4 regions of the Planococcus kocurii genome follow, and region 4 is predicted to be linked to each of the others. Evidence: riboswitches for the same ligand, from Rfam matches in the RefSeq annotation. Region 4 holds a riboswitch; each other region holds the start of a gene.
The links. Region 4 has a riboswitch for S-adenosylmethionine ahead of AUO94_RS05765 (bifunctional homocysteine S-methyltransferase/methylenetetrahydrofolate reductase). Riboswitches for the same ligand answer to the same signal wherever they lie in the genome.

Region 1: another riboswitch for S-adenosylmethionine. It lies ahead of metK (methionine adenosyltransferase); the one in region 4 lies ahead of AUO94_RS05765 (bifunctional homocysteine S-methyltransferase/methylenetetrahydrofolate reductase).
Region 2: another riboswitch for S-adenosylmethionine. It lies ahead of AUO94_RS10855 (methionine ABC transporter ATP-binding protein); the one in region 4 lies ahead of AUO94_RS05765 (bifunctional homocysteine S-methyltransferase/methylenetetrahydrofolate reductase).
Region 3: another riboswitch for S-adenosylmethionine. It lies ahead of AUO94_RS13230 (methionine biosynthesis PLP-dependent protein); the one in region 4 lies ahead of AUO94_RS05765 (bifunctional homocysteine S-methyltransferase/methylenetetrahydrofolate reductase).

Annotation. Positions count from the first base shown of each region.
Region 1 covers NZ_CP013661.2:533,344-541,188, forward strand. The annotation lists gene AUO94_RS02695 (M14 family zinc carboxypeptidase) at 162-1,244, opposite strand; gene AUO94_RS02700 (LLM class flavin-dependent oxidoreductase) at 1,513-2,550, opposite strand; gene AUO94_RS02705 (alpha/beta hydrolase) at 2,584-3,390, opposite strand; gene AUO94_RS02710 (gamma carbonic anhydrase) at 3,503-4,018, shown strand; gene metK (methionine adenosyltransferase) at 4,075-5,271, opposite strand; SAM riboswitch class I at 5,473-5,585, opposite strand; gene pckA (phosphoenolpyruvate carboxykinase (ATP)) at 5,970-7,559, shown strand; gene AUO94_RS02725 (alpha/beta hydrolase family protein) at 7,602-7,845, opposite strand, start outside.
Region 2 covers NZ_CP013661.2:2,200,171-2,208,015, forward strand. The annotation lists gene AUO94_RS10825 (acyl-CoA thioesterase) at 1-25, shown strand, start outside; gene AUO94_RS10830 (DUF421 domain-containing protein) at 70-573, opposite strand; gene AUO94_RS10835 (SEC-C metal-binding domain-containing protein) at 1,019-2,038, opposite strand; gene lepB (signal peptidase I) at 2,292-2,825, shown strand; gene AUO94_RS10845 (pyridoxal phosphate-dependent aminotransferase) at 2,892-4,055, opposite strand; gene AUO94_RS10850 (carbon-nitrogen family hydrolase) at 4,141-4,929, shown strand; SAM riboswitch class I at 4,979-5,082, shown strand; gene AUO94_RS10855 (methionine ABC transporter ATP-binding protein) at 5,151-6,164, shown strand; gene AUO94_RS10860 (methionine ABC transporter permease) at 6,154-6,825, shown strand; gene AUO94_RS10865 (MetQ/NlpA family ABC transporter substrate-binding protein) at 6,838-7,659, shown strand; gene AUO94_RS10870 (GNAT family N-acetyltransferase) at 7,810-7,845, opposite strand, start outside.
Region 3 covers NZ_CP013661.2:2,720,033-2,727,877, reverse strand. The annotation lists gene AUO94_RS13240 (hypothetical protein) at 1-715, shown strand, start outside; gene AUO94_RS17460 (hypothetical protein) at 894-1,058, shown strand; gene AUO94_RS13235 (LLM class flavin-dependent oxidoreductase) at 1,183-2,190, opposite strand; SAM riboswitch class I at 3,438-3,543, shown strand; gene AUO94_RS13230 (methionine biosynthesis PLP-dependent protein) at 3,618-4,751, shown strand; gene metC (cystathionine beta-lyase) at 4,735-5,907, shown strand; gene AUO94_RS13220 (Fe(3+) ABC transporter substrate-binding protein) at 6,250-7,314, shown strand; gene AUO94_RS13215 (ABC transporter permease) at 7,385-7,845, shown strand, end outside.
Region 4 covers NZ_CP013661.2:1,177,064-1,184,908, forward strand. The annotation lists gene metH (methionine synthase) at 1-836, opposite strand, end outside; gene AUO94_RS05765 (bifunctional homocysteine S-methyltransferase/methylenetetrahydrofolate reductase) at 817-2,676, opposite strand; SAM riboswitch class I at 2,748-2,852, opposite strand; gene AUO94_RS05770 (hypothetical protein) at 3,357-3,944, opposite strand; gene AUO94_RS05775 (YehS family protein) at 4,119-4,634, opposite strand; gene AUO94_RS05780 (hypothetical protein) at 4,753-4,965, opposite strand; gene AUO94_RS05785 (CarD family transcriptional regulator) at 5,206-5,718, shown strand; gene AUO94_RS05790 (MarR family winged helix-turn-helix transcriptional regulator) at 5,781-6,245, opposite strand; gene AUO94_RS05795 (tRNA dihydrouridine synthase) at 6,439-7,422, opposite strand; gene AUO94_RS05800 (sensor domain-containing diguanylate cyclase) at 7,709-7,845, opposite strand, start outside.

The DNA of each region.
Region 1 (7,845 bases), 640 kb from region 4:
AACTAAAAAAAGAACGTTCGTAAACGTATCTAAACACTTTACGAACGTTCATATTTTACATATACATTTACGAACGCTTTTCTTAGTCCCATTCCTATTAGCGTCTATATTCCGTTAACACTAAAGTTAAAATAGTAATTCGTTCCTTACATATTCACATCTCACTCAGATGTACGGTTTTCTTGATAAGAAAGTGTATCCCAGAATGAGATGTCCGCATCTGCAATAGAATCATCCGCAATTGCACGAACTGTTGCATCGAGTGTCGTGATGGTTTGTTTAATTAGATAGCCATTGCTCTTTTGTCCCAGAACATACGACTCGTAAGAATGATCCGACATGCCGCGCATCTCGAATAACAGGGTAGAAATTCCATACTCGACTGCAATGCCATTTCGACTAATGGTTTCTGCATTTCCGCCTCTGTACTTGCCTAAATGGCCCCATCCTTTTGAATCGATAGCATCGAATACTACAGCTCCCAGCTGCTTGGATTTAAGAAGTACATCCGGGTCAACGTTCGGTGTTGTCGGGTACAAAATAGAACCGGATACCAGTTCTCCATCTCGCTCACTTTGAGTACCTTGATGATGCAAATCAATCATGTAATCGATATCATATTTTCTCATCACATTTTCGTGGAAGGCTTTTGTTTCAGGTTGAATTTTGGTAATGTGATCACGGTTTAAGTCGATGCCGTCCGCGTTATAGCGTGTGAGATTCCGCTCTCCTTTCGCTATGTAATCATCTAATGAAAAGTTTACATCTCCCATTGCTCCATCTGGATTGAGCATCGGCACGATTAACATATTGACGCCATCTGTTACCCCTTTCATCTTGCCTGTTCCAAGGTGTTTGATAAATTCAAGCGCGCCTTCTGTTGTCAATTGTTCGTTGCCATGTTGTTGAGTGAGAAAAAGAATGGTTGGATTTTCAGGATTTGTCACATATTTAACTAAGTACAAATCACGCCCTTTAATACTTTGACCAATTACTTCAAGTTCCATATTTTTTTGTTTGGCTTCTTGTGTTTTTAAAAAATCCGCCATTTCATCATATGTTGTTAGTATGGATGTGTTGATGGTTTCGTTGCCACCATAAGCTGGTCCATTCCCCACTGCTCCGACAACAGGCGACATAAAAGGAGAAGCGCTCAAAACCATCGCTCCGGCAATTGTTAATGTCATCATTTTTTTGCGAATCATCTTCTTGTTAGCTGTTTTCGTCACATTCATTTTCTTCATCCATTTTTCACCCCTATGATTTTTTTAGAAACGGTCTTAAGAAAAACAATTCAGCTCCATCTGTAGCCTCCGCTCCAAAGTATTTCGTCACACTAATGTTCTTCCTTCTTTATTGATTGAAATCCTTTAATTGATTTTAAAATGAACAAATGGAATCAGTATTTTTTAAATTAACAGTCTATTAGTCATATTGAACACTATAACTTTCTTCTTAGCATCAAAAAACCACTTCCTCTAGTGGAAGTGGTTAGAATATAAAATGTATTTATTATGAATCTGTGAATAAAGAAATGTCAGTTTGTCTACGTCTTTTCATTTCTTCAGCAATCAATTCAAAGGTTTTGAGTTTGTCCTTAAAATCGTACGTTGCTGAAACTAGCATGACTTCGTCTGCTTCGTATTCTGAAGCTACTGTTTCGAGTTGGTCTACAACGTGTTGCGACGTGCCCACTACCATGCGACGACGATTTTCAGCGACTAATTGCTTTTCGAATTTCGAGTATGGATAAGCACTTGCTTTTTCAGGTGGCGGTGTGCCGTTTGAGGGCATCCCTTGCGCACTCATGGATAATGATAAATCTAAAGAAGAGGCGATCCACTCTGCTAGTTCAGGTGTTTCTTGGCAGACTACAAAAATGGCAATACCGACATAAGGTTTACTGCCATCAATTGACTTAAACTGTTTTCGGTATTCTTTCGTAAAGTTTTGGCCGCCTTCTCCATTGATAAAGTGAGCAAACATATAAGGCAATCCTTTTTCAGCTGCTAGCCGTGCTGAATTTTCACTAGATCCTAAAATCCAGATGGGTGGCGTATTTACCGTAACCGGCGTTGCTTTCATGCCAAAGTATGGATGGTCTTCTGGAATAGCATCGTTTAAGTACATACAGAGCTCGTCTATTTGTTTAGGAAATAGACTACTGTCTCGCTTTTTCCCTTCATTTAATGCATAAGAAGCACGTGGCATACCACCAGGTGCTCGTCCCATTCCTGCATCGATTCTTCCAGGATATAAGGCTTCCAGCAATTTGAAGTTTTCCGCAATTTTAAAAGCAGCATAATGTGGCAGCATGACGCCACCAGAACCTAGCCGTATTGTTTGAGTCACAGCTCCTAGATGCGCAATCAGCACTTCTGGAGAAGATCCGGCTAGCGTTGTTGCATCATGATGCTCAGACACCCAAAAGCGTGTATAACCCCAATTTTCAGCTTGTTGTGCAAGAATGGCGGTATGCTTTAATGCCTCCTGCGGTGTGCTGCCTTCTGAAATTGGTGATTGGTCTAATAGGCTATACTTTAATGCCATAAAAATTCTCTCCTTTACAAAAAAACAAACAGCTTATTCTTCAACCAAGTAACCGACAGAGCGCAAAACTGTATGGATAAACGCCTGCGCTGCTAGAAAGACTTCTTCTTTTTCAGGTTCTTGGAAAATATCGTGATAGCAGAATTTCCATTCTTTGTAGCTGAATTCGTTTAGTTGTTGCTTTAGTAACCATTGACGAGCTACTTCTTTCTCAACAATCAAATCTCGCTCTGCTGTATACAAACAAGTCGGAATCTGCGGATACCTGTCAATACTTGCAGCCGTTTCTTTCATATAACTCTGCACTTCTTTATACCAACTTGCAGTAATAACCGTTTGATACCGCTTGCTTTCGGTTTCTTGACTATAGGAAAAACGATCGCGTGTCAGGTGGCGTAATTCGATGCCGTGATCCATCTTTCTGCGGCCAGTCAATTGCGCAACTCCCGGAAATGCGTTTGGCGCTTTCGGTGGCAATTTTTTTAACTGCAACCAAGGCGATGTAAAAATAACTCCGGCTACATTGAATTTCCGGTTCCCTAAGACATTCATCGCAATGGTTGCGCCCAGTCCATGGGCAATGACAAATACTGGCAACTCATTTTCTGACGACAGTCTCAGCAACTCATTTACTGCCTGTTCATAGTCATCAAACGATTCTCGGTGAACTTTGTCCGCTCCCGCATTTTTGCCATGGCCCGGTAAATCTCCTGTATATACGTCAAATCCTGCCGATCGCCATTTTTCAATTTGCCATGCATAGCGCAGGTGTTGTTCATACGCACTATGTATGAACACAACTACTGCCTTTGCTGATCCTTCAGCCTGCCATTTCCACATAATCCAACTTCCTTTCCCTGCTAATCAATTCTTGATGTTGTCTGTTAATTTGACGTTTTGATTTGATTTGTTACGATTAAGAATATCTTATCTTGTTTAAAGGAGCTTTGCTATGATTTATCCATTTAAAGACAAATTCCCTAAAATCGATCCATCTGTTTTCATTGCAGACTACGTCACAATTTCTGGTGATGTGACAATTGGCACAGACTCTTCTGTGTGGTTTAATACGGTGATTCGCGGGGATGTCTCTCCGACGATTATTGGCGATAAAGTCAACATTCAAGACCTCTGCATGCTTCATCAAAGCCCGGGTAAAACCTTGCTTCTTGAAGATGACGTGACCATTGGCCATCAAGTTACACTTCACAGTTGCAATGTTCGTAAAGGTGCTCTCGTCGGCATGGGTTCGATTATTCTTGACGGCGCTGAAATCGGAGAAGGCGCATTTATTGGTGCGGGTAGTCTCGTACCGCCTGGAAAAGTTATCCCTCCTGGCATGCTAGCACTCGGACGCCCCGCGAAAGTCGTCCGCGAACTTCGTGAAGACGATAAAGAAGATATGGAACGTATTGTTCGAGAGTATGCAGAAAAAGCAGCTTATTATAAATCACTCCAAAAAAAGTAACAATAAAAAAGGACGACCGGGCATCACTGCCTAGTCGTCCTTTTCGTTTTGTTAACTTATACGCCAGCTTGTTCTTTTAAGATCGCTGCTTTGTCTGTACGTTCCCACGGCAAATCAACATCCGTACGGCCAAAATGTCCGTAAGCTGCCGTTTGCTTGTAGATCGGGCGACGTAGATCCAACATTTTAATGATTCCAGCAGGACGCAAGTCAAAGTTTGCGCGTACCAAATCATCTAATGTGTCTTCATCAACGATGCCAGTTCCAAACGTATCAAATGCGATCGATACAGGATGTGCTACACCAATTGCATAAGCTAGTTGCACTTCGCACTTATCTGCAAGGCCAGCTGCGACAATGTTTTTTGCAACATAACGTGCCGCGTAAGCCGCTGAACGGTCAACTTTTGTCGCGTCTTTCCCTGAGAATGCGCCGCCACCGTGACGAGCATAACCACCGTACGTATCTACGATGATTTTACGTCCAGTTAAACCTGCATCTCCTTGAGGTCCACCGATAACAAAACGGCCAGTTGGATTGATAAAATATTTTGTTTCTTCATCGATCCACTTTGTTGGAACAACTTCGTTAATGACGTATTCCTTAATATTACGTTGAATTTGTTCTAACGTTACTTCTGGATGATGTTGAGTTGAGATAACAATGGTATCCACACGAAGTGGTTTGTTGTTTTCGTCATATTCAACGGTCACTTGCGTTTTGCCATCTGGACGCAAGTATGGAAGAATTTCTTCTTTGCGTACTTCAGCCAAACGACGTGCCAATTTATGTGCCAATGAAATCGGCAATGGCATTAACTCTTCTGTTTCGTTGTTTGCGTATCCAAACATTAATCCTTGGTCACCTGCACCGATATCGTCTAACTCTTTATCTGTCATTTGGCCTTCGCGTGATTCAAGCGCTACGTTTACTCCAGCAGCGATGTCCGGTGATTGCTCATCGATTGCGGTAAGAACTGCACTTGTTTCTGAGTCGAAACCATATTTAGCTCGCGTATAGCCAATTTCTCTTACTGTTTGTCGAACGACTTTCGGAATATCCACATACGTAGAAGTGGTAATTTCTCCGGCTACTAGAACGAGTCCTGTCGTAACGGTCGTTTCACACGCAACGCGTGCATTTGGATCCTCGGTTAAAATGGCATCCAAAATAGCATCTGAGATTTGATCACAAATTTTATCTGGATGTCCTTCTGTTACTGATTCTGATGTAAATAATCGACGGTTTTTCAAAAAATGTTCCTCCTTATATCCTGCGAGATTGCTCTCGAAATTGATACGGTACTCGTTTCCCATGTCAAGTCCGTTCCAGACAATCTGGATTGAACTTCAAGCCGTTTGTGGCCTTTCACACGAGGATTAAGGGCATTTCACAAAAAAATCCCTTCACTCATTCGTCATGAGGAAAGGAAGAATCATCATTAGCACCTTTCACTCTTATCATCCAAGGTCTGTGCACCTTGTGTCAGGTTGGGCACCATCACTGCAAAAGCAGCAGGTTGCCGGGTTTCATAGGGCCTGCCCCCTCCACCAGCTCGGAATAAGAGTATCCGTTCAATTTTTCATCATACGGAATTAGCAAAGCGATGTCAACAATTTTCGAAAATAAAATTACATTCTTCAAATAAAAACAATGATTTTTTGATTATGCTATTCTACCAAACTTTAGATTCCCGCAAGTAAAAAACCAAACTATTCAGTAATATCTCTGTTCACACAAAGCCATTGTACACTGTAGAAAACCGCTTTAAAAGGCATCAGTACTATTTGGAAATTATAGAAATAATTCTACGTATTGTCGGAGCTATCCTCTAATATTTTTTAATTTCCCCAGTGGATTAGTGTAGACTAATAAAGCTAATGTGTTATACTAATGAACGAATATACATCCTCCCCATTATGGGAATAACAGAAAAGGAAGGTACATATATATGACTTCAGTGAACTTTGCAAACGATTTAAAAGATCTTTTGACTGGCCAAAATGTGCATGTTCAATTATCAGTGCCACAATTAGTGGAAGCGGCAACATCCCGCAAAGAAGCAGTATTAACTCGGGAAGGTGCTGTAACAGCGGAAACAGGAAAATATACTGGCCGCTCACCGAAAGACAAATACATGGTGGAAGAAGAAAGTTCTAAAAACAAAGTCGACTGGGGCAATGTGAACCGTCCGATTTCAAGCGAAGTATTTGAAAAGCTTTACGCTAAAGTGATTAAGCACCTTAAAGACAAAGATGCGCTTTATGTATTCAAAGGATTTGCCGGAGCCGACCATGAATCACGTGTGCCCATCCAAACAATCAATGAATACGCATGGCATAATCTATTTGCTCACCAATTGTTCATCCGGCCTACAGCTGAAGAATTGCAAACACACGAAGCTGAATTCACAGTTGTGTACGCTCCGACTTTTCAAGCAGACCCTGCAGTTGATGGTACAGCTTCTGAAACATTTATCATTGTATCGATGGAGCAAGGCATTATTTTGATCGGCGGCACTGAGTACGCTGGCGAAATGAAAAAATCAATTTTCTCTATCATGAACTACTTACTTCCTGAAAAAGGAATTTTACCTATGCATTGTTCAGCAAACGTTGGTCCAGAAGGCGACGTAACTTTATTTTTCGGTTTATCCGGAACAGGTAAAACAACTTTATCAGCTGACGGTGATCGCAAACTAATCGGTGATGATGAGCACGGCTGGTCAGATAACGGCGTATTTAACATTGAAGGCGGTTGCTACGCTAAAACGATTAATTTGTCTCGTGAAAATGAACCACAAATTTACGACGCAATCCGTTTTGGTTCAGTACTTGAAAACGTAGTAGTGGACCCTGAAACACGCATTCCAAATTATAATGACGGTTCATTAACTGAAAACACACGTGCAGCATACCCAATGCAAGCAATCGACAATATTGTAGACCCTTCTGTTGCAGGACATCCGAAAACAATTGTCTTTTTGACTGCTGACGCATTTGGCGTATTGCCTCCAATCAGTAAATTAACAAAAGAACAGGCAATGTACCACTTTTTAAGCGGCTATACATCGAAACTTGCTGGAACAGAGCGCGGAATCACTTCACCTGAAGCAACATTCTCTACATGCTTCGGTTCACCTTTCTTGCCGTTGCACGCAACAGTTTACGCTGAAATGCTTGGTAAGAAAATCGACGAGCACGGCGCTCAAGTTTTCCTCGTTAACACTGGATGGACTGGTGGCGTATACGGAGTCGGTAGCCGTATGAAACTTTCTTACACACGCACAATGGTTCGCGCTGCGATCAAAGGCGAATTAAACACAGTGCCAACTGAAAAAGAAGCAGTCTTCGGTTTTGAAATTCCAACTGAAGTACCTGGAGTTCCAAGTGAAGTATTAAACCCACGCCATGCATGGTCAGACAAAGCAGCTTATGACCAAAAAGCAAATGAATTGGCGCAAGAATTCCAAGAAAACTTTAAAAAGTTCGGCACTGTCGCACCTGAAATCAGCGTGCTAGGCGGACCAACTCAAAAATAATCTTGCAAAAACCCGTTCGGATTTTATTCCGAACGGGTTTTTTTACTTTTCTTTTTCTCTCATCCACAGACAAACTGCTTTGACTGTTTTCCAATTCGCTGCAGGTGGAAAAAAGTGCGTGTAATCTGGAAAATACCATGTTTCATGCGGCTGATCCTTTAACTTTAATGCCTCTTCTAACAAATATGCTTGTCCGGGTGAGACATTGTCATCTAGTAAACCGTGAATGATCAAAACGGGCGCAGTATTTTCTTCAATCCGCAATAATGGGTTGCGCTCTTCAAAT
Region 2 (7,845 bases), 1.0 Mb from region 4:
GAGAGTGAAAACACCAAGAACATAAGAAAAAGGTGCATGGATTAAACTCCATACACCTTTTTTGTTCGATTAACTTTCAGAATTTACGTTCTCTAATGCGTTGCCCGTTTCGCTACTAATAACGGATAGGCTCCCATCCGTTTCGAGAACGACTGCTTTTACTTTTTCGGTAGAACCAAATCCTGTATTGCGGATGGCTTGTAAAATCTCCATTTCTTTGATTCGTTCTTTTTTCATCGCTTTTCTTAAAAAATTTCCATCCAGAAATAGCAAACGTGGTTCTGATTTGATGACGTTGTTCACCCATTTGGAGTGAACCGAAAAAAAAGTAAGTAAATACTGCAGGGAAATCAGTAACGCAAATGCAGTCATTCCTTCAAGTAAGCTAATGCTGCTGTCTAATAATATGGTGGCGAGTGTTGAACCTAAAGCAACAGTTACGACTAAGTCGAAGGCATTTAATTTAGTTAATGTACGTTTACCAGAGGCACGAAGTAAGATAATAAGTCCCACGTAAGCTAAAAAACCGACAGTGACAATTCGAATAAAGCTAGTGAGCGTAATTTCAAACATGTAATTCCTCCTCTTATGTGTCTTTCAATAGAACTTATCCACATGTTAATAAGTCCTATTCATATGATAAAATTAACAAAATTCAAACATCTTATCCACATAGCACACAGAAACATCCATTTTACTGTGCATAAGGCTAGGTAGTTAGAGAGTTTATGTGGAATAACGGGTTTTCAAGCGTTTTGCTATTCGACTCTATAATTCCCTTTAGGGTTATCAACAAACACAAAATAAGCAGAAAAACAGTGAGAATGATTTAAACTTCTCTTAAAGAGAAATAAAAATAAGTATCTTGATATCGGAGTAACCCATTAAATTATGTTTAGCTGATAATAAAATGATGCTAGGTGTATGCATTACTTAAAAAAACACACAAAAAAAGAGTAACCGAGGCTACTCTTTTTTTTGTAATTTTCGTTAAGAGAATATCTCACACGATAAACTTTTATTTTTTGGCTAACAATTCTTCGAAGTATGCGCTAAATTCTTTTGAACGCTTTAAAATCGTGCTAGAAGATACACCAAATTTTTCACTTAAGTCTTTTGCAGAAAGCATCGGACCTTCAATCAGTTCGTGATCCTGCAAGAATCTCCAATACCCCGCAACAAGCGCTTCGGGTTTTTGAACAGTCGGCTGTTGACTGACAAGGTAGCTGTTTAAAATGCTTGTAATGTTGTCGACAGTTTCTTTATCAAACTCTGCCTGCTCGATATGCTTATCAAGTTCAGTCATAACAGCGTCATGTTCTGGAGAAAGCTGAATGCTTTCTTCTACGCTGCCTGTTGAGTACTTAACAATTTGTTCAACAATTGGTAAATAGTTGTCGCGTAAATAGCTTTCATCTTGCGTAGCATTTTCAGCAGCTATTTGTGCTTTTAATTGTTCGAAGAATGGACTAAACTCTCCAACAACGGTTAAATAGCCATTTAGGAAAAGAACGCCTTTTTCTCCAACACGAGAGTCTGGAAGAAGGATAGCCAGTAAACCTTGTCCATTTTCCATATCAGTTGGAGGCTGGTCTGCCATTTCAAGCGTTTCACCAGTGAAGACGTCTGTAAACTGAGCTTTCTCAGTATCGCCTTTAACATATTGACCAAGGAATACTTTTACGTCTTTCCAATTTCCAAGTACTTCTTTTGTTGTTGGACGTTGAGCAAGGTCAATGTGTTTTGTTAAAAATTCTTCCCACAATTCGGGTTTTTTCATAAACAGGAAATTCTCAATAACAAATGCTTGCGCATCGTTTTCAGCCATCGATTTCATTAGATGTGGCTGCCATTCTTGTTGCAATTCACGGAACTCAGTAATATGTGTCTGGTTTGGGTTTTCCGAGAAGAACTGTTGGCGTACTTTGAATAGTTCTTCATTAATCAAATCATTGATAGACACAGTTTGCTGTTTCCCGTGACACTTTTTATATTTTTTGCCACTGCCGCATGGACATGGATCATTTCTTCCTACCATTCTAATCACCTACATTTTTTATTGAGTGTAACATAAAATTGCGATGGGCTCAAAAGTCTGACGATTCAGACGCCAGTATGGTCCTTGGAAATAGCAGATATACATGATGATTGTGCTTAGAAAAATGAGGTGGAGTCCTTTGTAAGTTGATGACCTTTTTGAACAATAGGCAGTATGACAACTACTAGAAAGTATGCACGAAGCTGAAGGCGTATTATAATACAGTGAGTAACGACAAGCAGGAGGTGACAATATGTATACAGATCCAGTAAAAGAATCGATTTCCTGGATGCGCGTCATTTTAGTAACGGTACTTATTGTCTTGCTATCTCGGCATTTTCTGTTTGAGCCGGTAGCTGTTCATGGTGAATCGATGATGCCTACATTTGAAGAAGATGACAAAGTTGTATTAGCGAAAATATACACAATAGAAAATTTTGATATGATTGTTTTCACTGCACCAAATGACGTCAATTTCATTAAACGTGTGATTGGTGTACCAGGAGATGTCATTTCGATGGTGGACGACCAATTGTATCTAAACGGTAAAGCTCAAGTTGAGCCCTATTTAGAAAACAACTTAAAAACTGCGAAACAGCGTGGAATGATTCGTTTAACTGAAGACTTCAAGGAATTCACTGTACCTGCGGAATCTTATTTTGTCTTAGGAGATAACCGCTTAAACAGTACGGATTCAAGGATTTTAGGATTTATTTCTGAAAAATCTATTGTCGGAGAAGTGAAAATCAGAATTGCGCCTTTTAGCCATATGGGTATCGTAGAATAAAAAACAGTCACGCTAAAACTTAAAAAGACAGCGACCCTTTAACACGGATTGCTGTCTTTTTTGAGTTTAAAATAGTGCTAGTTTATCAATACGGTCCATTGCCTCGATGATTCGGTTTTCATCAACCAATAACCCAACGCGAATAAATCCTTCTCCGCTATCACCAAAACCGCTGCCAGCTGCGACTGAAATAGCTGCCTTTTCAAGTAAAAAATCAGCAAATTCGATACTGGTGAAGCCTTCCGGCACTGGCAGCCAAGCAAAAAAAGAGCCTTGAGGTGCTTCGATATTCCAGCCAATACGCGTGCATTCCTTTACGAGCACATTACGTCGCTTTTCATACAAATCTACCAAATCGGCTACGCATTGTTGATCCGCATTCAAAGCTTCTGCAGCAGCTAATTGGACAGCAGGGAACAAACCGGCAAATAAATGATCTTGGATTAGATTTAAAGCTTCAATCATTTTCGAATGCCCCACAGCAAAGCCAATTCGCCATCCCGCCATATTATAAGTTTTCGATAACGTATACATCTCAATCCCAACTTCTTTGGCACCTTCAGATTGCAAAAAGCTTACCGGTTTTTTTCCTTCAAATCCTACGGCGCCGTATGCAAAATCGTGAACAACAGCGATGTTATGGTCTTTTGCAAAAGCGACGGTGTCATCAAAAAATTCTTTATTTGCAACGGCGCCTGTCGGGTTATTGGGGTAGTTCAAATACATTAATTTTGCACGTGAACAAACAGTTTCTGACAAGTCATTAAAGTCTGGTAAATAACCATTTTCAGGGTGGAGATGCATCAATTCGTAGTCAATATTCGCTAATGGAGCACCGGAAAAGTTGTCAGGATAGCCCGGGTCCGGCAGCAGCAAAAGATCTTGCGGATTAAGCAATGCCAAGGGCAATTCAACAAGTCCAATTTTGGTTCCAGCCAAAATGGCGACCTCTAAATCAGGATCAATGTCTACACCATATTCGCGTTTATAGAAATTCGCAGCAGCTTGACGTAATTCTGAAATGCCGCGGAAAGGTGAGTACTTATGTGTCTTCGGATCAGCCGCCGCCGTTTGTAATGCTTTAATAATATGATCGGGTGTTGGTTGGTCGGGATTACCTTGTCCGAGATTGATGACATCGCGTCCTTCAGCGACGGCTTTGCTCGTTTTGGCAACTAGTGAAGCAAAAAACTGAGTAGGTAAGTTTTGTAAGCGATTTGAAAAGTCCATAAAATTCTCCTCATTTTCGAAATAATTGCACATCTACTCCGAATCTTATAGAATTTAGATTAGCTTGTCTACTGGAGGAGAAAACATGAAAATTGCATGTGTTCAAATGGATATCATATTCGGAGAGCCCGAACAGAACTATCAGCAAGTCATAAATTATTTAACGGAGGCAGCCGCTAACGGAGCGGAGACAATTGTTTTGCCAGAAATGTGGAACACGGGATATGCACTGACTGAGCTTGGTACTTTAGCAGACAGCACTAACCAAACTGTAGAGCTACTGAAAAGTTTTGCGAAAGAACATGCTGTGAATATTGTCGGAGGTTCTGTTTCAACACAGAAGAATAACGGCTTTTATAATACGATGTATGTCGTTAATAAAAACGGTGAACTTGTTTCAGAATACGACAAAGCACATCGTTTTGGTTTAATGGATGAGCATATTCATCTTGAAGAAGGCGATACACTTGGGACGTTTAAACTGGACGGCACTGTTTATGGCGGAGTTATTTGCTATGACATTCGTTTTCCTGAATGGATTCGTGCACAAGCACTAAATGGAGCGAAACTGATCTTCGTATCAGCGGAATGGCCAGAAGCGCGAATTGACCACTGGCGTATTCTTTTACAAGCTCGTGCAATTGAAAATCAGTGCTTTATCGTTGCTGTGAATCGCGTCGGCAGCGATCCGAAAAATGTATTTGGCGGCAGTACGATGGTCATAGCTCCTTGGGGAGAAGTTCGCTTGGATATGCAAAAAGACGAAGGCGTGGGGTATGTGGAAATTGATTTGGACGAAGTAGAGAAAGTCCGAAAACGGATTCCGGTCTTTGATGATCGTCGTGAAAAATTGTACGAAACATTTAAAATTTGATTGACACTCTGAATCTATGTCTGTAATATGAAATTCAATCTAATATACTAACTTATCAAGAGAGACCGAGGGGTAGGCCCTATGACGTCCGGCAACCCCCATTTGGGAAGGTGCCAAGTCCTGCGGAATGTAAAATGTTCCGGAAGATAAGTCGAGAAAATAAACTTTTCGATGCCTCTTTCTTGATGAAAGAGGCATCTTTTTGTTGCCAGGAGGAAGCCATGATACATATTCAGAACTTAACAAAAACATATACCACTAAACATGGCACCGTTACTGGAGTCGACAATATTTCTTTGAAAGTAGGAAAAGGTGAAATTTTTGGGATTGTTGGTTATTCAGGAGCTGGTAAAAGTTCGCTGATTCGCTGCATCAACTTGCTGGAACGACCGAGCTCTGGCAGTGTCGTAGTCGATGGCAAAGACTTAACGAAGTTGAGCAGCAATCAATTAAGAAAAGCGAGATTGAAAATTGGTATGATTTTCCAACATTTTTATTTGATCAGCCAGAAGACGGTTTATGACAATATTGCTTTTGCACTTCGGGCAGCAGGTACACCTACGAAAGACATTAAAATCCGCGTAGAAGAGCTATTAGAAATGGTCGGCTTGTCAGATAAACGGGATGTCTACCCTGCACAGTTGAGTGGAGGTCAAAAACAGCGAGTTGGTATCGCTCGAGCATTAGCAAACAACCCAGCAGTCTTGTTGTGTGACGAAGCGACATCCGCGCTCGACCCTAATACGACGTTATCTATATTGCGGTTATTAAAAGACATCAATCGTAAATTGAAAATTACAGTTGTACTAATTACGCATGAAATGAACGTAGTTAAAGAAATTTGCGATCGAATGGCGATCATGCAAGGCGGACGTGTCATTGAAGAAGGACAAGTTTACGATATTTTTGCAGATCCTCAAAAGGAGCTAACGAAAGAATTTATTTCTAGTGTCGTATCCTTTAATGTTCCAGTACATATTTTGAAAGAATTTAAAGGAACTTTAGTGAAAGTGCTGTTCAAAGGTGGCGTAGCAGGCGAAGGCGTCATTTCCGATATGCTGCAGAACTTTTCGGTAAAAGGCAACTTTTTGCACGGAGCTATCGAGTACATTCAAGAACGACCGCTTGGCGTCTTTATTATGGAGTTAAAAGGCGCTGAAATGGAAGTTATGGAGGCATTGAAGTATTTGGAAAACAGAGCAGCAATCGTGGAGGTGATATCGAGTGGAAATTGAATGGGGACGAATTATTGAATTATGGCCAGAAATACAAACAGCATTTTTCCAAACATTAATGATGATCGGCATCTCATTATCGGTATCATTGATTGTCGGTTTGCCGCTCGGAATTTTGTTATTCATAACCGATCGCGGTCTGTTTCTTGAAAATCGATCGGTAAACTCGGTAGTGGGCTTTGTTGTAAACATTGTACGCTCTATTCCCTTTATCATTTTGTTAGTGGCACTTATTCCGTTAACGAAATTTATCACAGGAACAACAATTGGCCCGGTTGCGGCCAGTGTATCACTATCTGTCGCAGCAATTCCTTTTTTCGCGCGCATTGTAGAAAATTCACTTCGCGAAATTGACAAAGGAGTTATCGAGGCAGCTATTGCAGTAGGAGCTACACCATGGATGATCATTACAGGTGTGCTGCTGCCTGAAGCAAAGTCTAGTATTGTTCAAGGCGTCACATTGACCATCATCAGCTTAGTGGCCTATTCTGCTATGGCAGGTGTAGTAGGAGGCGGAGGTATTGGAGATTTAGCTATTCGCTTTGGTTATTACCGATATGATAACACCATCATGATTGTGACTGTTGTTATTTTAATTCTGCTGGTTCAATTGGTTCAACAGGCAGGCGATTATACGGCGAAAGTCATCGATAAACGATAAGGGGAGAGCAAAATGAAAAAACTAGGATTAATAGTAGCAGCGAGCGCATTGGCTTTGGCAGCATGTGGTAGTGGAGAAGAAAGTAAATCAACAGGAGAAACTTCAAAAGATATTAAATTAGGTGCTACTGCGGGGCCATACAGTGATATGTTGAGTAAGGCAATTGTGCCTGGTTTAGAAGAAAAAGGGTATACGGTAGAAATTGTGGAGTTTAGCGATTACATTCAACCAAATATCGCACTTGACGGCGGCGATATTGATGCCAACCTATTCCAGCATACAATTTACTTAGAGAATTTTGAAAAAGAAAACAATATGGATTTATCAGGTTTAATCGTCGTACCAACAGCGCCAATGGGCCTTTATTCCAATCAATTTGACGCGTTAGAAGATATCGAAGACGGTGCGACTATTGCCATTCCTAATGATCCTGTTAATGCAGCACGTGCTTTACAAATTCTCGAAGATCAAGGCCTAGTCGAAGTAGACCCAGAAGTGGATGATTTAAAGATTTCCGAAAGAGATGTTATTACAAATAAAAAAAACCTAGTATTCCAGCCAATCGAAGCTGGGCAATTGCCACGTGCAGTTGAAGGATCTGATTTATCCGCTGTTCCTGGAAACTTTGCACTAGCAGCTGAAATGGATCTACTGGATGCACTAGCACTTGAAAATATGCCTGACCAATACCGTAATGTAGTAACAGTGAACGCAGAGAATGAAGATAGTGATTTTGCTAAAGATTTAATAGAAGTTGTAGAATCAAAAGAATTTGAAGCTGTAATCGATGAAGAATTTGTTGGTTTTGGTAAGCCTGAATGGCTGGCTAAATAAACAATGAATCTAATTGTATGAAAGCTTCTTCACGTTGAATTAGTAAGACCAGTACAACTAGAAAGCCGCTCCAGATGAAAAATCTGAAGCGGCTTTCTTCTATATATATGGGAAGAAATAAAGAACACAAGCAAACGAAAAGTTAAATGCTCAAGAAATCTCTTTAACCATATGATGAAAAGGCTC
Region 3 (7,845 bases), 1.5 Mb from region 4:
TAACAACGGTTCAGATCTTACGCAAGTTTACACGATGACTTTCCTTGGAATAGAGGTCGGCACATATACATTAGTCGATCGATCGCTTCAAAACGGCACTTCCATTATTTTCGAAGAAATCAAAAACACCGGTTGGATTCCTTACACATTGTCGATGAATGTTAACAAGTTAGAAGATACCGATTTTAAATCGTGGAATCCACAGCCGGTAGCCAAACTTGACGAAGCGTTGTATGGATTAGACTCAACGACCAATCCGCATGGCATTTTCACAACCAAAAATGGTGAAATTCTAATCGGCAATGTTTACGTATCGCGGAATCTACAACTAGGAAATGGCGACTCCGTGCAGGAATTGCGTCATGAAATTACGGATTTTACTACAGAAGAAGGCACCTTGTCGAAAAACCTTTGGTTGCCACCTAAGCACTCAAGTCAGACATGGCTAATGGCAGCTCAACAACCGTTATTCGAAACAGAAGAAGATGAAGACCAATGGATTGCATTTTCACTCGAAAATCGTTTGTCGCAGTTAAACTGGCTGACGCCTCAAGGTCCTTACGTTAAGCTTCAATTGACGGACGACCCACGAACACAACTTGCCTATGGGTATATCGATAAGCGAACGGCCGACCTCTCTTCCCTTGAATGGAATGAAACTTCGCCCTCTTTGTTCTTTGAGTCCATGATACTAAATGCTGAAATCAATCAATAATCATCTAAAAAGCGTTAAAGCCCCTGCTTTAACGCTTTTTTATATTCTTATCTTCTTTTCTTAATACCCAGGCAGTTAGCTTTCAAATTAACTAAAAATTCCGTATAATTAAAGTGAGTTAAAACCTTATTTCTGTTGCTACGCGGCGGCTGATTACTATATGAGGAGGTTGGTCATAATGGAACGCCGAGTACTCGATTCACAAGAAATAGAACTTCGGTTAGATGATGATTTTAATGCGATTCTGAATATGATTGGCGAAGGTGCACCCGTTTACACAACTTACAAAGAATTCAAGATAGAAAAAGAACGGCAGCGTGAAGAAGAAAAAGAGCTTCATTAATGTTGAATCATCGCTTTTCCGTTACCGGAGAGGCGATTTTTTTTATAACAAAAAGGGAGTGTCATGCAAAAGGAGCTACACTCAAAAGGTCCTAATTTATGACCTTTTGGGGCAGCCCCTTTACTTAATTCATCATTTTTGCTACAAAATCATATGAGCGCAAACGATCTTCCTGATAAAAAACCGGCGAATTGACGATAATCTCATTGGCTCTTGTTTTTTGAATAAAGTTTTTCAACTTTTGTCTAACAAGATCCGGTGTTCCAACCATCGTCGATTCAGAATCTAATTTGTCCCGGAAAATCGCAATTTCGCGGTCTGTCCAAACTTCCTCCAAGTGATCGATGGGTGCTCTAAATGTAGTTGGCTCGCCTCGCATCAAGGAGAACATCTGCTGCTGCGAAGAAGTCGCCAACCATTCTGCACGTTCTTGTGTTTTTGCAACAATAATCGTAACGCCAAGCATCGCGTAAGGAGCGGCCAACACCTGTGACGGTTTAAAGTTTTGATGATAAAGTTGCAAAGCCTGCATCATGTAATCCGGTGCGAAATGACTAGCAAATGAAAATGGCAAACCTTTTAACGCAGCCAGCTGTGCACTAAATCCACTCGATCCGAGTAGCCAAAGCGGAATCTTTATATTAGTACCAGGGTACGCCCGAACACGTCCGACAGGGTTAGCTGAAAAGTAATTTTCTAACTCCGCAACTTGCTGGGGAAAATCATCTCCGCTGCTATTCAAATTCCGACGTAACGCATGCGCAGTAGCTTGATCACTACCAGGTGCACGCCCTAGACCTAAATCAATGCGTCCAGGATAAATAGTTTCCAATGTACCAAATTGCTCTGCTATAACAAGCGGTGCATGATTCGGTAGCATAACTCCACCTGAACCTACACGAATCGACTCTGTTGCGCCTGCAATATGTCCAATAAGGACAGATGTCGCAGAACTGCCGATACCCGGCATATTATGATGTTCAGCTAGCCAATAGCGATTAAACCCCAATCGCTCCACATGCTGTGCCAACTCCACACTATTTTTAAAGGTCTGCGCTGTTTCTGCACCTTCGTTTATCGGTGCTAAATCAAGCACCGCCAATGGGATATTTTCAAATTTCTTAATATGCATAATTCCGTTCACTCCTATTCTCTTCCATTGTAGCGATGTTTATCTGAACCGTCCCTTTTTTTGCTCAAGCACCGAAAAGCGCAAGCTGCCATGTAGATTCGACGGGCATAAGACGCTCTGGTGAAGTGGCATGTTTTCAGCCACACAGCCGGAGTGGCTTATGACCCGAGAATCTGGCAGCTGGAGCTGGACAACATGAAAAGTGAAAGTGCCTCGTCAGCTCTGACAGGCATAAGACAGACCAGCAGTGTGGCGTTCTTTGCTACGCAGCTGGGTTGACTTATGTCCCGAAGAGCTAGGCACTTGCAACTGGACACCGAAAAGCGCAAGCTGCCATGTAGATTCGACGGGCATAAGACGCTCTGGCGAAGTGGCATGTTTTCAGCCACACAGCCGGAGTGGCTTATGACCCGAGAATCTGGCAGCTGGAGCTGGACAACATGAAAAGTGAAAGTGCCTCGTCAGCTCTGACAGGCATAAGACAGACCAGCAGTGTGGCGTTCTTTGCCACGCAGCTGGGTTGACTTATGTCCCGAAGAGCTAGGCACTTGCAACTGGACACCGAAAAGCGCAAGCTGCCATGTAGATTCGACGGGCATAAGACGCTCTGGTGAAGTGGCATGTTTTCAGCCACACAGCCGGAGTGGCTTATGACCCGAGAATCTGGCAGCTGGAGCTGGACAACATGAAAAGTGAAAGTGCCTCGTCAGCTCTGACAGGCATAAGACAGACCAGCAGTGTGGCGTTCTTTGCCACGCAGCTGGGTTGACTTATGTCCCGAAGAGCTAGGCACTTGCAACTGGACACCGAAAAGCGCAAGCTGCCATGTAGATTCGACGGGCATAAGACGCTCTGGTGAAGTGGCATGTTTTCAGCCACACAGCCGGAGTGGCTTATGACCCGAGAATCTGGCAGCTGGAGCTGGACAACATGAAAAGTGAAAGTGCCTCGTCAGCTCTGACAGGCATAAGACAGACCAGCAGTGTGGCGTTCTTTGCCACGCAGCTGGGTTGACTTATGTCCCGAAGAGCTAGGCACTTGCAACTGGACACCGAAAAGCGCAAGCTGCCATGTAGATTCGACGGGCATAAAGAAATTTTTCTTTTCCTATCCTCCCTTTACTAATCAAGCTAGTTGCCTACCCACTTCTTATATTTGCATTATTTAAAATTCAACACTTGCTTTCTTTCATTAATTGATTTATGATTAGGAACATCTAAACAGAAACACTAAACTTAATAAGATATTTCTTATCTAGAGAGACGGAGGGATTTGGCCCTGTGAAGTCTCAGCAACCAGTCTGACGAAGACTACGGTGCTAATTCCAATAGGCTTCTGCCTAACAGATGAGAAGAATGCATTTCCGGACAGGGGCTTTCTTCTTTATGAAGAAAAGCCCCTGTTTTCTTATTGAGAGGATGAGTAACATGACAAAACACAGCTTGGAAACTTTATTAGTTCAATTAGGCAATCACAGCGATCCCACAACAGGAGCCGTTAATCCGCCCATTTACTTGTCGACAGCCTACGAACATCAAGGACTTGGCCAATCAACTGGCTATGATTATACGCGCACGAAAAACCCGACTCGCTCTGTTCTGGAAGAAGGATTTGCAGAACTTGAAGGCGCAGATGCTGCATTTGCTTGCAGTTCTGGAATGGCAGCTATTCAACTCGTTTTGTCTCTTTTTCGTCCAGGTGATGAATTGTTAGTACCGGAAGATATTTATGGTGGAACATACCGCCTATTAGATCACTTTGCATCAGCTTATAATATTCACCCCAACTACACCGAGTTCAAAGATGTCCAAGACACAGAACAAAAAATAACCATTCATACACGTGCACTTTTTATTGAAACGCCCACCAATCCACTGATGCAAGAAATTGATCTCGTTGCTTATGCCGCATTGGCTAAAAAGCATAAGCTTCTATTAATCGTCGATAATACATTTTTAACGCCCTTCTTCCAACAGCCCCTATTACTGGGTGCAGACATTGTTATCCATAGTGCAACGAAATATATTGGTGGTCATAATGATGTTTTAGCTGGACTTGTTGCCGCTAAAGGCGATCGCATTTGCGAAAAACTGGCAACATTCCATAATTCGGTTGGTGCCGTTTTGTCCCCTTTTGACTCTTGGTTACTGGTTCGCGGATTAAAGACATTGCCTTTACGGATGCGACAGCATGACGCAAACGCGAAAACCATTGCTGAGTTTTTGTCTCAGCAGTCGTCTGTGTCTGATGTGTTGTATCCTGGAAAAGGCGGCATGTTGTCCTTCCGTTTGCAAAAAGAAGAATGGATAGCTCCTTTTCTTGAACACATTAAACTCATCACCTTTGCGGAAAGTCTTGGCGGTGTTGAAAGTTTTATTACTTACCCCGCCACCCAAACTCATGCAGACATGCCTTTTGAAGAACGGACGAAACGTGGCGTTTGCAATCGGTTATTGCGATTTTCAGTCGGGGTGGAACTTGCTGAAGATTTAATTGCTGATTTAGCACAAGCGTTTTCAGAACTAAATAAGGAGGTAGTTGAATATGACCGATCGCATTGAAACGAAGTTTATTCACTCTACTGGAGTCGACCCACAAACTGGAGCTGTCAATGTACCTATCTATTTATCTTCCACTTTTCACCAACAAAGCCTGGATTCGTTTGGACCGTTTGATTATAGCCGTTCTGGAAACCCCACTCGCCTAGCGTTAGAAGAAACCATCGCTAAGCTAGAAGGAGGCAAGCGTGGGTTCGCCTTTTCTTCAGGGATGGCTGCTATTTCCTCTGCTTTTATGCTGTTGTCTTCAGGTGACCATGTCTTAGTGTCAGAAGACGTTTACGGCGGAACTTATCGTTTTATCACGGAAATTTTGGACAAATTCAATATCGAATATACCTTTGTGAATATGACGGACTTAAACGAAATGGCTAATGCCATCCAGCCAAATACAAAAGTGATTTACTTGGAAACGCCATCAAATCCTGTTATGAATATTACCGATATTGAAATCGCTGCAAAACTAGCGAAAGCCAATAACTGTTTAACGTTTGTTGACAACACCTTTATGACACCGCTTTACCAGAATCCACTGGAGCTTGGTGCAGATATCGTTCTTCACAGTGCAACGAAGTTTCTGTCAGGTCATAGCGACGTCATCGCAGGTCTTGCTGTGACCAAAGATGAAGAACTTGGAAACCGTTTGGGCTTTATCCAAAACACGTTTGGCTCTGTTCTAGGAGCTCAAGATTCTTACCTGTTAATCCAAGGCATAAAAACTTTAGGTGCTCGGTTAGGCCAGTCGTCTCAATCGGCTCGCGTTATTGCTGAATACTTGCAGAACCATCCGTTAATTGAAGAAGTATACTACCCCGGATTTTCGTTCCATCCTGGAAACCCAATTCACGAACGCCAAGCTACAAATGCAGGAGCGGTTCTATCATTTCGTTTAGCTGATAAAAAATCCGTTCGTATATTTGTCGAACATCTGAGAATTCCGGTGTTTGCAGTTAGTTTAGGCGCAGTCGAATCGATTTTGTCCTATCCTGCAACGATGTCTCATGGCTCAATGCCTCCAGAAGAACGCGAAAAACGTGGAATCACCGACGGCTTGCTACGTTTTTCTGTCGGCTTAGAACATTGTGATGATTTGGTGCAAGATCTAAACCAAGCACTATTACAAGTAGCCCGTCGAAAAGGATTAAGCATCGCAAATTAAAGTTCCTTCTATAGAAAGAACTTTTGTTCTAAGAAACCCTCTTGCCTCATCTGGCAAGAGGGTTTCTTATGAATAGAGAACTCGATTTATCTTGCAGTCCTCTATCAAATTCTTCTTGGCTTTAAGCTATCTCTTGTTTTTCGCTCATTTCCATTTCTGCAACAACAGGGAATCGCAAATGAATAATGATTGGTAATTACTCACTCATTTTTTAGACACAATTATTAAAAAAACAAGAGATTCTATTGATAATGATTGACATTCTCAATTGGAACTTTATAATTGATGATGAGAATGATTTTCATTTGAAATCTCAATTACACATTAAGGGGAGAGACATCCATGAACAAACTTTTTTATCTGGTTATCGCTTTATTAGTTCTTGTTTTAGCTGCATGCGGAAGCAATGATGCATCCGAACCGGCAACAGATGCACCTGAAGAAACAGCTGAAAGCAAAGAAGTTAATTTATATACGGCAAGACATTACGATGTAGATGATGAATTATACAAAAAGTTTGAAGAAGAAACCGGTATTAAAGTAAATCTAATTAAAGGTGACGCAGATGAGTTGCTTGAGCGCATTAAGCGTGAAGGAGATGGCACTGAAGCTGATTTATTCTTGACTGCAGATGCTGGACGTTTATACCGTGCTAAAGAAGATGGCTTGCTACAGTCCGTATCAAGTGACATACTAGACGAACAAATTCCTGAAAAATTCCAAGACACAGACCAAATGTGGTATGGCTTAACAAAACGTGCACGTGTACTTGTCTACAACAAAGAAACTGTAAAACCTGAAGAATTATCTACTTATGAAGCTTTGACAGAAGACGAGTGGAATGGCCGTGTATTGATTCGTGGCTCTGAAAATATTTACAATCAATCGCTACTTGCTTCGTTTATTGAAATAGAGGGTGAAGAAAAAGCGAAAGAATGGGCTGCAGGCCTAGTAAATAATTTCGCACGTGATCCTGAAGGCGGAGATCGGGACCAAGCTAAAGCAATCGCTGCTGGAGTTGGCGACGTTGCTATTATGAACAGCTATTATTTTGGACAAATGTTGAACTCTGAAGATCCTGCTGAAGTAGAAGTAGCAGAAGGACTTGGATTGTTCTTCCCGAACCAAGATACGACTGGTACTCACGTGAACGTTAGTGGTGCGGGTGTTGTGAAAACAGCTAAAAACAAAGAAAATGCTATAAAACTTCTTGAATTCCTTTCTGCACCTGAAGCACAAGGAACGTTTGCAGAAACAAATTACGAATACCCAGTAAATGAAAAAGTCGAACCTTCTGAGTTACTAACATCATGGGGTGAATTTAAAGAACAGGACATTCCGCTTTCTGCTTTAGGAGACAATAATGCGAAATCAATTCTGATCTTTAATGAAGTCGGCTGGAAATAATGAATATGCTGTGCCCTTGCTGTATGTTTACAGCAAGGGATTTCTGGCGATTGGAGAAGGTGGCTTAACCATGCAAAGAAGATTAGCTAATATAAATATTTGGACGGTTGCAGCCATCGTCATTATCGCTGCATTGTTTTTACCGAATTTAACGATTGTGACAGGTCTTTTCACCCCCTCTAACGAGAACTGGGCACATATGAAAGAATTTGTCCTTTGGTCGTTTGTAAAAAACTCCTTAATACTCGTTGTAGCCACCGCTGCTTCAACAATTTTTATCGGTCTAAGCTTAGCTTGGCTGATTGCCCAGTATCAGTTCCCTTTCCGACGATTTTTAAAATGGGCACTGATTCTCCCCCTCTCAATCCCACCTTTTATTGGGGCCTACACGTACCACGGGATTTTTAATTATACGGGTGTGATTCAGACAACACTCCGTGAGCGCTTTGATATGGAACTAAATCCAGCATATTTTGACATCATGAACTTGCCAGGTGCTATTTTCATTTACACGGTTTTCTTGTATCCCTA
Region 4 (7,845 bases):
GCAAAACCTTTTAATTTTTTCGCAAGTGATTCGGGTGTTTCGTGATAATGACCGTCTTCATCTGGCAAGCCTGCATTTGGGTAACAACTAACATAGCCGTCCGACAGCTCTGACAGCGAACGAATATGGTCTGTCATAAATTCTGGACCTGTTGCACAGTTTAACCCGACGGATAGCGGCTTGACATGTTCAATGGAAATGTAAAACGCTTCAATGCTTTGACCGGCAAGTGTCGTCCCCATCGGTTCAATCGTTCCGGACACCATAATCGGCAATTCGATTCCCGTTTCTTCAAAAGCTTGTTTAATGCCAATTGTCGCCGCTTTCACATTCAACATGTCTTGACTGGTCTCGAGCAAGATGAGATCTGCTCCGCCTTCAACAAGTGCCTTGGCTTGCACGTAAAAATTTTCCAGCATGACATCAAATGTGACGCCACCCGTTACAGACAAAGTTTTCGTTGTCGGTCCAATCGCACCTGCCACAAAACGAGGCCATTCCGGGGTGGAAAATTCAGCAGCCGCTCGTTTCGCAATTTCGACTGCGCGTCTATTAATATCCGCCGCTTGGTCACCGATTCCGTATTCGTCCAAAACAATCGGTGTACCTCCAAATGTATTGGTGCAAAGAATATCGGCTCCAGCTTCAAGATAAGCCGTATGGATATTTTGAATAACATCCGGTCGGACAATGTTCAAGTATTCATTGCAGCCGTCAAATTCTTCTCCGCCAAATTCTTCAGGTGACAGATCGGCATTTTGAATCATCGTCCCCATCGCTCCGTCGATAATTAAGATTCTTTTTTCAAGCTGTTGTTCAATAAGATGTTTGGACATGGCTGCGATCGCTCTCTTTCTGTTGATCTAGTTGTCGAATATACCGAATCAATTCCACGGTCATGTCGTAACGGACAAACGGTGTGATCAAGTAAATACCGTTGAATAGCTCTGCTGCTGTGTCAATCAATTCTTTAGCGATTTGAATGCCTTCCGCTGTTGCACGGTCCTTGTCATCTCCACATGCACGCATGCGTTCAAGTGCGTCTTCTGACAACTTGATACCCGGCACTTCATGATGCAAAAATTCAGCACTGCGAATACTAGTCAACGGCATTACCCCAATAAAAATGGGCGTATTCAAATGCTTTGTCGCTTCGTACATTTCAATGATTTTTTCTTTTGTGTATACGGGCTGCGAAATAAAATAATCCGCTCCGCTTTCAATTTTCTTCTCAAGTCTTGCTACGGCTCGGTCAAGCACGCGAACATTCGGATTGAACGCTGCAGCGACAGAGAAATTAGCTTTTTTCCGTAGCGGTTTACCAGAAAACGAAATGCCTTCATTTAGTTTTTTGATCAATTGAATCAATTCCATACTGGACACGTCATAAACGCTTGTCGCTCCTGGGAAATCTCCAACTTTGGTCGGATCGCCCGTGACAGCGAGAATGTCGTGCATACCGAGTGCATCGAGTCCCATCAAATGTGACTGCAAACCAATTAAGTTGCGGTCGCGACACGTAATATGAGCGAGCGGCCGAATTTTTTCTGTGTGCTTGAGGATCGAGCCCATTGCCATATTACTAATACGCGGCGACGCTAATGAATTATCGGCCATGGTGACAGCATCCACACCTTCTTCATGCAAAGCGACAGAGCCTTCAAGAAATTTTGTGACGTCCAAATGACGTGGCGTATCGAGTTCCACAATAATGGTTCGTTGTGTTTTCGCTTTTTCGTGAAGCGGCTTTACTTCTAGCGCTTCGGCCTCTCGGATGACAATCGGCTTTCTTTTGGTTACTTCTTTATAAAAAATCGGCGGTAACTTACCGAGGTGTTTTTTCACCGCTTCAATATGCTTTGGTGTTGTACCACAGCAACCGCCAATCAAGCGAACGCCTTCTTGTCTTAACAATAAAGCAGCACGTCCGAAATAATCTGCTTCTGATTCGTAAACAATCCGCCCATCTTCTACGTCAAGCAGGCTAGCATTTGGGTATGCAGAAAGAAAAGCTTTTTCGGGTAAGGTTACTTCTTCAAAAGCTTGAATTGTATGATGCGGTCCTAGACGACAATTGACACCAACAATGTCTGCTCCAAGTGATTCTAGTTGATGCAAAGCGTCATTCAATGACATGCCGTTTTGCAAAATACCCGGGTCATGCATCGATACTTGTGCAATCAATGGGGTGTCTGTGATGCCTTTCAAATGTTTAACAGTTGCTGCTAATTCTTCAAAATCGTAATAAGTTTCGAGTAGTAGGCCGTCGGGATCGCCCGCAAGCAACTGACTCGCTTGCTGGTCGACCATCGCAATGATTTCCTGCAAGGTGGCGTCACTTTTACGAATTCCGCGAATGCCGCCAATCGTTCCAAAGACAAATTGACCACCCGGTGCTGCTGCGCGTTTCGCAATTTCAATAGCAGCTTTGTTGATGTCTGCAACTTGTTCATCTAATCCGTAACGAGCAAGTTTGAGTGCATTAGCCCCGTACGTATTGGTTTGAATGATATCTGCTCCAGCTCTGATATAGTCTTGATGAATCTTTTCGATTACTTCCGGGCGCTGTAAATTCAATTCCTCGTTGCAATACTCAATGCCATACGAATACAGCAAGGTTCCCATGCCACCGTCCGCCGTCAAAATTTTCGTCTTCAGTTCATCTAATAAACCCATCTACTCAACCCCCTATATATACAAAAAAAGCCTCCATGAAAAAGAAGGCTTTACGATATCAAACTCGTTCCTTTTCATCTGTCAGGCAATCTCTTGCCTGCTGGATTTAGCACCTGACCTTTCGGCTGGTTGCTGAAGCGTCATAGGGCCAGTCCCTCAACTTCTCTCGATAAAGATTCACTATTCAGTTTTAGTATTCTTAGTATAGTACAGGTATCTATTGGTCAGGTCAATATATTTTGTTAGAAAAAAATGAACTTTCTGTGAGTTTCTTTAAAAACAGAATCCTTTTATTCTTTAGAAGCTGTTAACGGTTTTTCGCCGCCCCCCTATTCTTTCTCATCTCTACATCTGTTTATTTATTGTACAAACCATTTCAGTAAATACTGGATCAGTAAGTAAATCAGCAGAAGAGTTACATGCTTATTCATAAGGACAGTAACATACAGTCACTTGGAAAATGTTCGATCAAAAACAATGGCACCTTTATGTATATTATGAAAATGTTCTAGGCTTCTGGCCGATCAGAATCCAGTTATGTATGCACTTGGTTTAGCCAAGACACTTGGGCAAAACCCTAACACCGCTGCCACTTCATCAGCTCGCTTGCGACTCAAAAAACCTATCTGGATTAAAAACTTCCGACAGGTTTTTCTATAAGTATACTGTCTTCTTCTTCTTTAAAAAAGACTTTGCAAATCCTTTACCGGCCGAGCGTCTGCTTGTCCTTCGTAACTAATAAATTCAATTTCTCCAATGCGCATGCCAGCATTGTATTCCCCGATAACTGTATCCAATAGAATAAAAGAAGCCGAGATAAATTCATCTTCATTTTCTTCAGTAAAACCTTTAATGTAAAGAATTAAATTCACTTCGTCGTTGGCGTTATCTTTTTCAAAAGTACAAAAGATGTCTTCCCATGCTAATTTAATATCGCCATACTCGATCGATACCTCTTCGTCTTGTCGCTGGCGAAAGGCGATAATCGTAAACGATTCAAATTCTGGAGCCTGACCAACTAGATCAATGACGTCATCAAATGCCTCAACCATGCCGTCCGCACTGATGATGAATTGTCGTTTGTCGTTAATTAAACGTTCACTAAGTTCAAACGCCAAATGTTTGTTAACCTTGTGCAATTTCTTTTCCAATTGATTTAATAGTTTGCTTCTACTCGACTCATCCAAGCGACTATAGACCTCTTTATTGTCTGCAAACCATTCCCAAAAAGCCGCCACTTTATTTTTTCTCTTCGGCAACCAATTCATCCTGCTATCCCCTTTGCACCCATCTATGATTTCTTCTTTCTATCATATCATTTTCACACGAAAGGGATAGTTCTTTTTATCCATGAAGAAAGTCTGCTTCTAAGCTATCCAGTCTACGACAATAAAAAAAACCTATCCACAAATCAGTAACGCTGACTCGTAGACACGCTTTTTTTATTTTCTGAATCTGATTGCTAATCCTTTTAAGAAGTTGCGTGCATAGCGATCGCCGCATTCTTTGTAATTTTTATGGCCAACTTTTCGGAGTAACGCTCCAAGTTCACCTTTTGTTACCGTAACTCCAGCTAAATCCCAAATCTCCAACATGTCTTCACTCGTTAGCTGTAAAGCAATTTTCACTTTTTTCAGCAGTAAGTTGTTAGAACGTTCATTGGTCACTGCAGAAACTTCAGTTTGCCCAGGTTTGGGCTCTTGACGTCCTCTTTTGAAAACGATAAATCCATTTAAAAAAGATTCAAATAGAGCGTCTTCTGCTTTAATATAGTCTTCTTCCCGGTCAATCCAAATACGATCTTCCTCTTCCTCTTCGCTATCTGGGGTTTTTGTCAGCACTTTTAATACTTCATCTTTGCTAAGTTCTATACCACCCAATTTGAAAATTTCGACCATATCCCTGTTTTTTATATCTAGTGCATAACGCAGTCTGATCAATAAATCGTTATTATCCATCTTTTCTTCCTCCTGTAGCTTGCTCATTATCGTCGTTATCCGAAGTCGATTCAATTCTAATGATAGCACATAATCCCCGGGTCATCGCACTTACGCGAAGACAGCAAAAAAGACAGGATTAAAACACTGTCTCGTGGTTTTCTTTATTTTTTACTTCTTTTAATTGTTCGACTTTCTCTTTCATATCTTGAATAATGTCCAAAGATTCTTTATCGTTCGTCGACTCTTCATAGAAAAACTGCAAATCTCGCTCCATATCTGCCAGACGTTCATTATAGTGTTTCAGTTTTTCGGCGATAATCAAACGCTTTGCTTCTTCTATACTCTTCATCTCTTGTTACCTCCACTTCGACAATCTACGAACAAGCTTTCCCCTTTATTCCCTACTTCTTCATGCTTTAATCCTTTTTTTGTGACAGTATTATGTCTGCACGAGCTTCAATAAAGAAGGAAAAGTAACGAATACATCTCTTTTGCCCCAGGCCCCTTTCTTTAATTGTCAACTAAGTTTACGATTTAAAGCATGTGTGCTATACTAGAATTAGTTGAGATACATTTTAGGAGGAAAAAAATGTTTACCATTGGAGATCACATCATTTATTCCACACATGGCCTATGTAGAATTAACGATATCCGTGATGAAACAGTTTCAGGTGTCACAAAGAAATATTATAAATTGCATCCTTTAGCGAATACGTTAGTGACCATCACTACGCCTGTCGATAACGATAAAGTCGTGATGCTGAAGCTTCTCCAAAAAGAACAAGCACTCGAAATCATTGAAATTTTTAAAAAGCCTGGAGTAGAGCCCGATCAGTCAACTGCTAAAGCGTTACAGCCTAAGCTCATTAATACAGGAGACCGCATGCAAATTGCGGAAATTGTTAATACGCTAATGCGCAAAAAGTTTGATACGCAGCTTCAGAAAGAAACTTTCTACGCGCATGACTATAAACTGATTAACAACACACAGATCATGCTCTTTAAAGAACTTGCTCACGCAATGGACACGAGCTTTGAAGAAATCAATCAAATGATTAACGACCTGATCACAGAAGATCAACCGTCGTCGACTGTTAACTAGACTAAAAAAAGATCTTGTTTCATCAATAAATTGATGAAACAAGATCTTTTTTAACATCCAAACTATATTCCCCAATCGGTCTTTAAAAGATCTTTGAGCATTTTCATTTGATCAGCACCAATTTTTTCTGCAATTTTATGTTCCAACTGAATTTTCAATGCTTCGTTTTTTTCGTAGTATTCTTCCCCTAACGTCGTGAGTCGAATGCATTTTTCTTTTTTATTGTTCTCAACATTTTGTACTTCTACCAATTCTTTAGTCACCAAGTTTTTAATGAATTTATGGATGGCCTGGCGAGAGATGTCTACATTTTTGGTAACATACGAAATAGTGGGCTGCTTTTTATAAATGCGTGCCATAATCTGCCATTCAGAGTTTGAAATGTGGATGTCACTCGTGTCATTCCATGCACGCTCTGAAATTCTCTGTGTTGAAATATGGCGTTCGCTCAATAAATCAATCAACTCTAAATTCTGCAATTCCACGTACGGGGTCAAACGGTTCACTCCAATCATTTGCTTCGCCATTTAATATACCGATTCTATCAGATGAAGTCAATTTGTGAAAATACTAGCGATTCCATAACTTTCTCTTCGTCATATCGTCCTAAAAAACCGCCTAGACATTCCACTTTTTGGAATACTCAGGCGGTTTCTTATGATGAAGATACCATTATTTCATTTCAAAAACACTTGCACAAAAGAATTCTATTGCGTTCTATTAGACAGATGTCAGCTCTTGCTCCTGCTTCTCAAAGTCGTTCAGCAATGCACGTACTTCATCTGTCGTTTCAGTATACATCAACTGATTTCTCAATTCACCAACGCCTCGTACTCCACGAACATAAATTTTAAAGAAGCGGCGCAACGGTTTGAATGCGATGGGCTGACTTTCTGTTGAGTAGTGGTCGTGAAGGTCTAGGTGTAGCCTCAGCAAGTCAAACAATTCTTTCGGGCTATGTTCTGTCGGTTCTTGTTCAAAAGCAAAGGGATTGTGAAAAACACCTCGCCCGATCATAACGCCGTCAACCCCATATTTATCGGCAAGTTCCTGACCCGTTTGACGATCCGGAATATCTCCGTTGATCGTCAAAAGAGTATCTGGCGCGATTTCGTCACGAAGTTTCTTGATTTCTGGAATCAATTCCCAATGTGCAGGCACTGCGCTCATTTCTTTTTTAGTCCGCAAATGAATCGATAAATTGGCAATATCCTGCTCAAATAGATGAGTCAGCCAGCCTTTCCACTCGTCCACGTCCGTATACCCAATTCTTGTTTTGACGCTGACAGGCAAGCCGCCTGCTTTTGCTGCCTGGATAATATCAGCTGCGTTGTCCGGATAACGGATCAAGCCACTGCCTTTTCCTTTGGCCGCAACATTTGGCACAGGACAACCCATGTTGATGTCGACTCCTTTAAAGCCTTGTTTCGCCATTCCGATGCTCATCTCTCGGAAATGCTCAGGCTTATTGCCCCATATATGAGCCACCATTGGTTGTTCGTCTTCAGTAAAGGTCAAACGCCCTCGCACACTAAAGATTCCTTCCGGATGACAGTAACTTTCCGTATTTGTAAACTCAGTAAAAAACACATCCGGTTTTGCCGCTTTTGCTATTACATGGCGAAACACTACATTCGTAACATCTTCCATCGGCGCCAATACAAAAAAAGGTCGTGGTAAATCACGCCAAAAATTCTCTTTCATATTCAAGTTCCAATCCTCTCATTAAAGGATGCAAGATCGATTCTTCATCCAAACATTATCATTCGATTTATACTAGCAATCTTTATTGTATCGTCATCTCATTTTTTCTTAACCTTATACAGTTTACACGAATCGTCCGTTTGTGGAAAGTGGCGGGGGTTGTATTGACAATGCTACGTTGTTTAATCGCTTGCTGACTTTAGATTGGCTAGTCATCGTACTACTTTTCATCATAAAAGCGTCAACTCGATTATAGAGTTGACGCTTTTAGCTTGGAAATCAACGATCACACGATCTTTTCTGTTTCAAAAAACTGATACGCGTTTTTCCCTGATTTCTTCGCTTGAAATAAAGCGAAATCCGCATTTTTAAGGAGTGTTTTCAAGTCAATTTCGCTGTTAATTGAGTACGTAGCAATTCCAA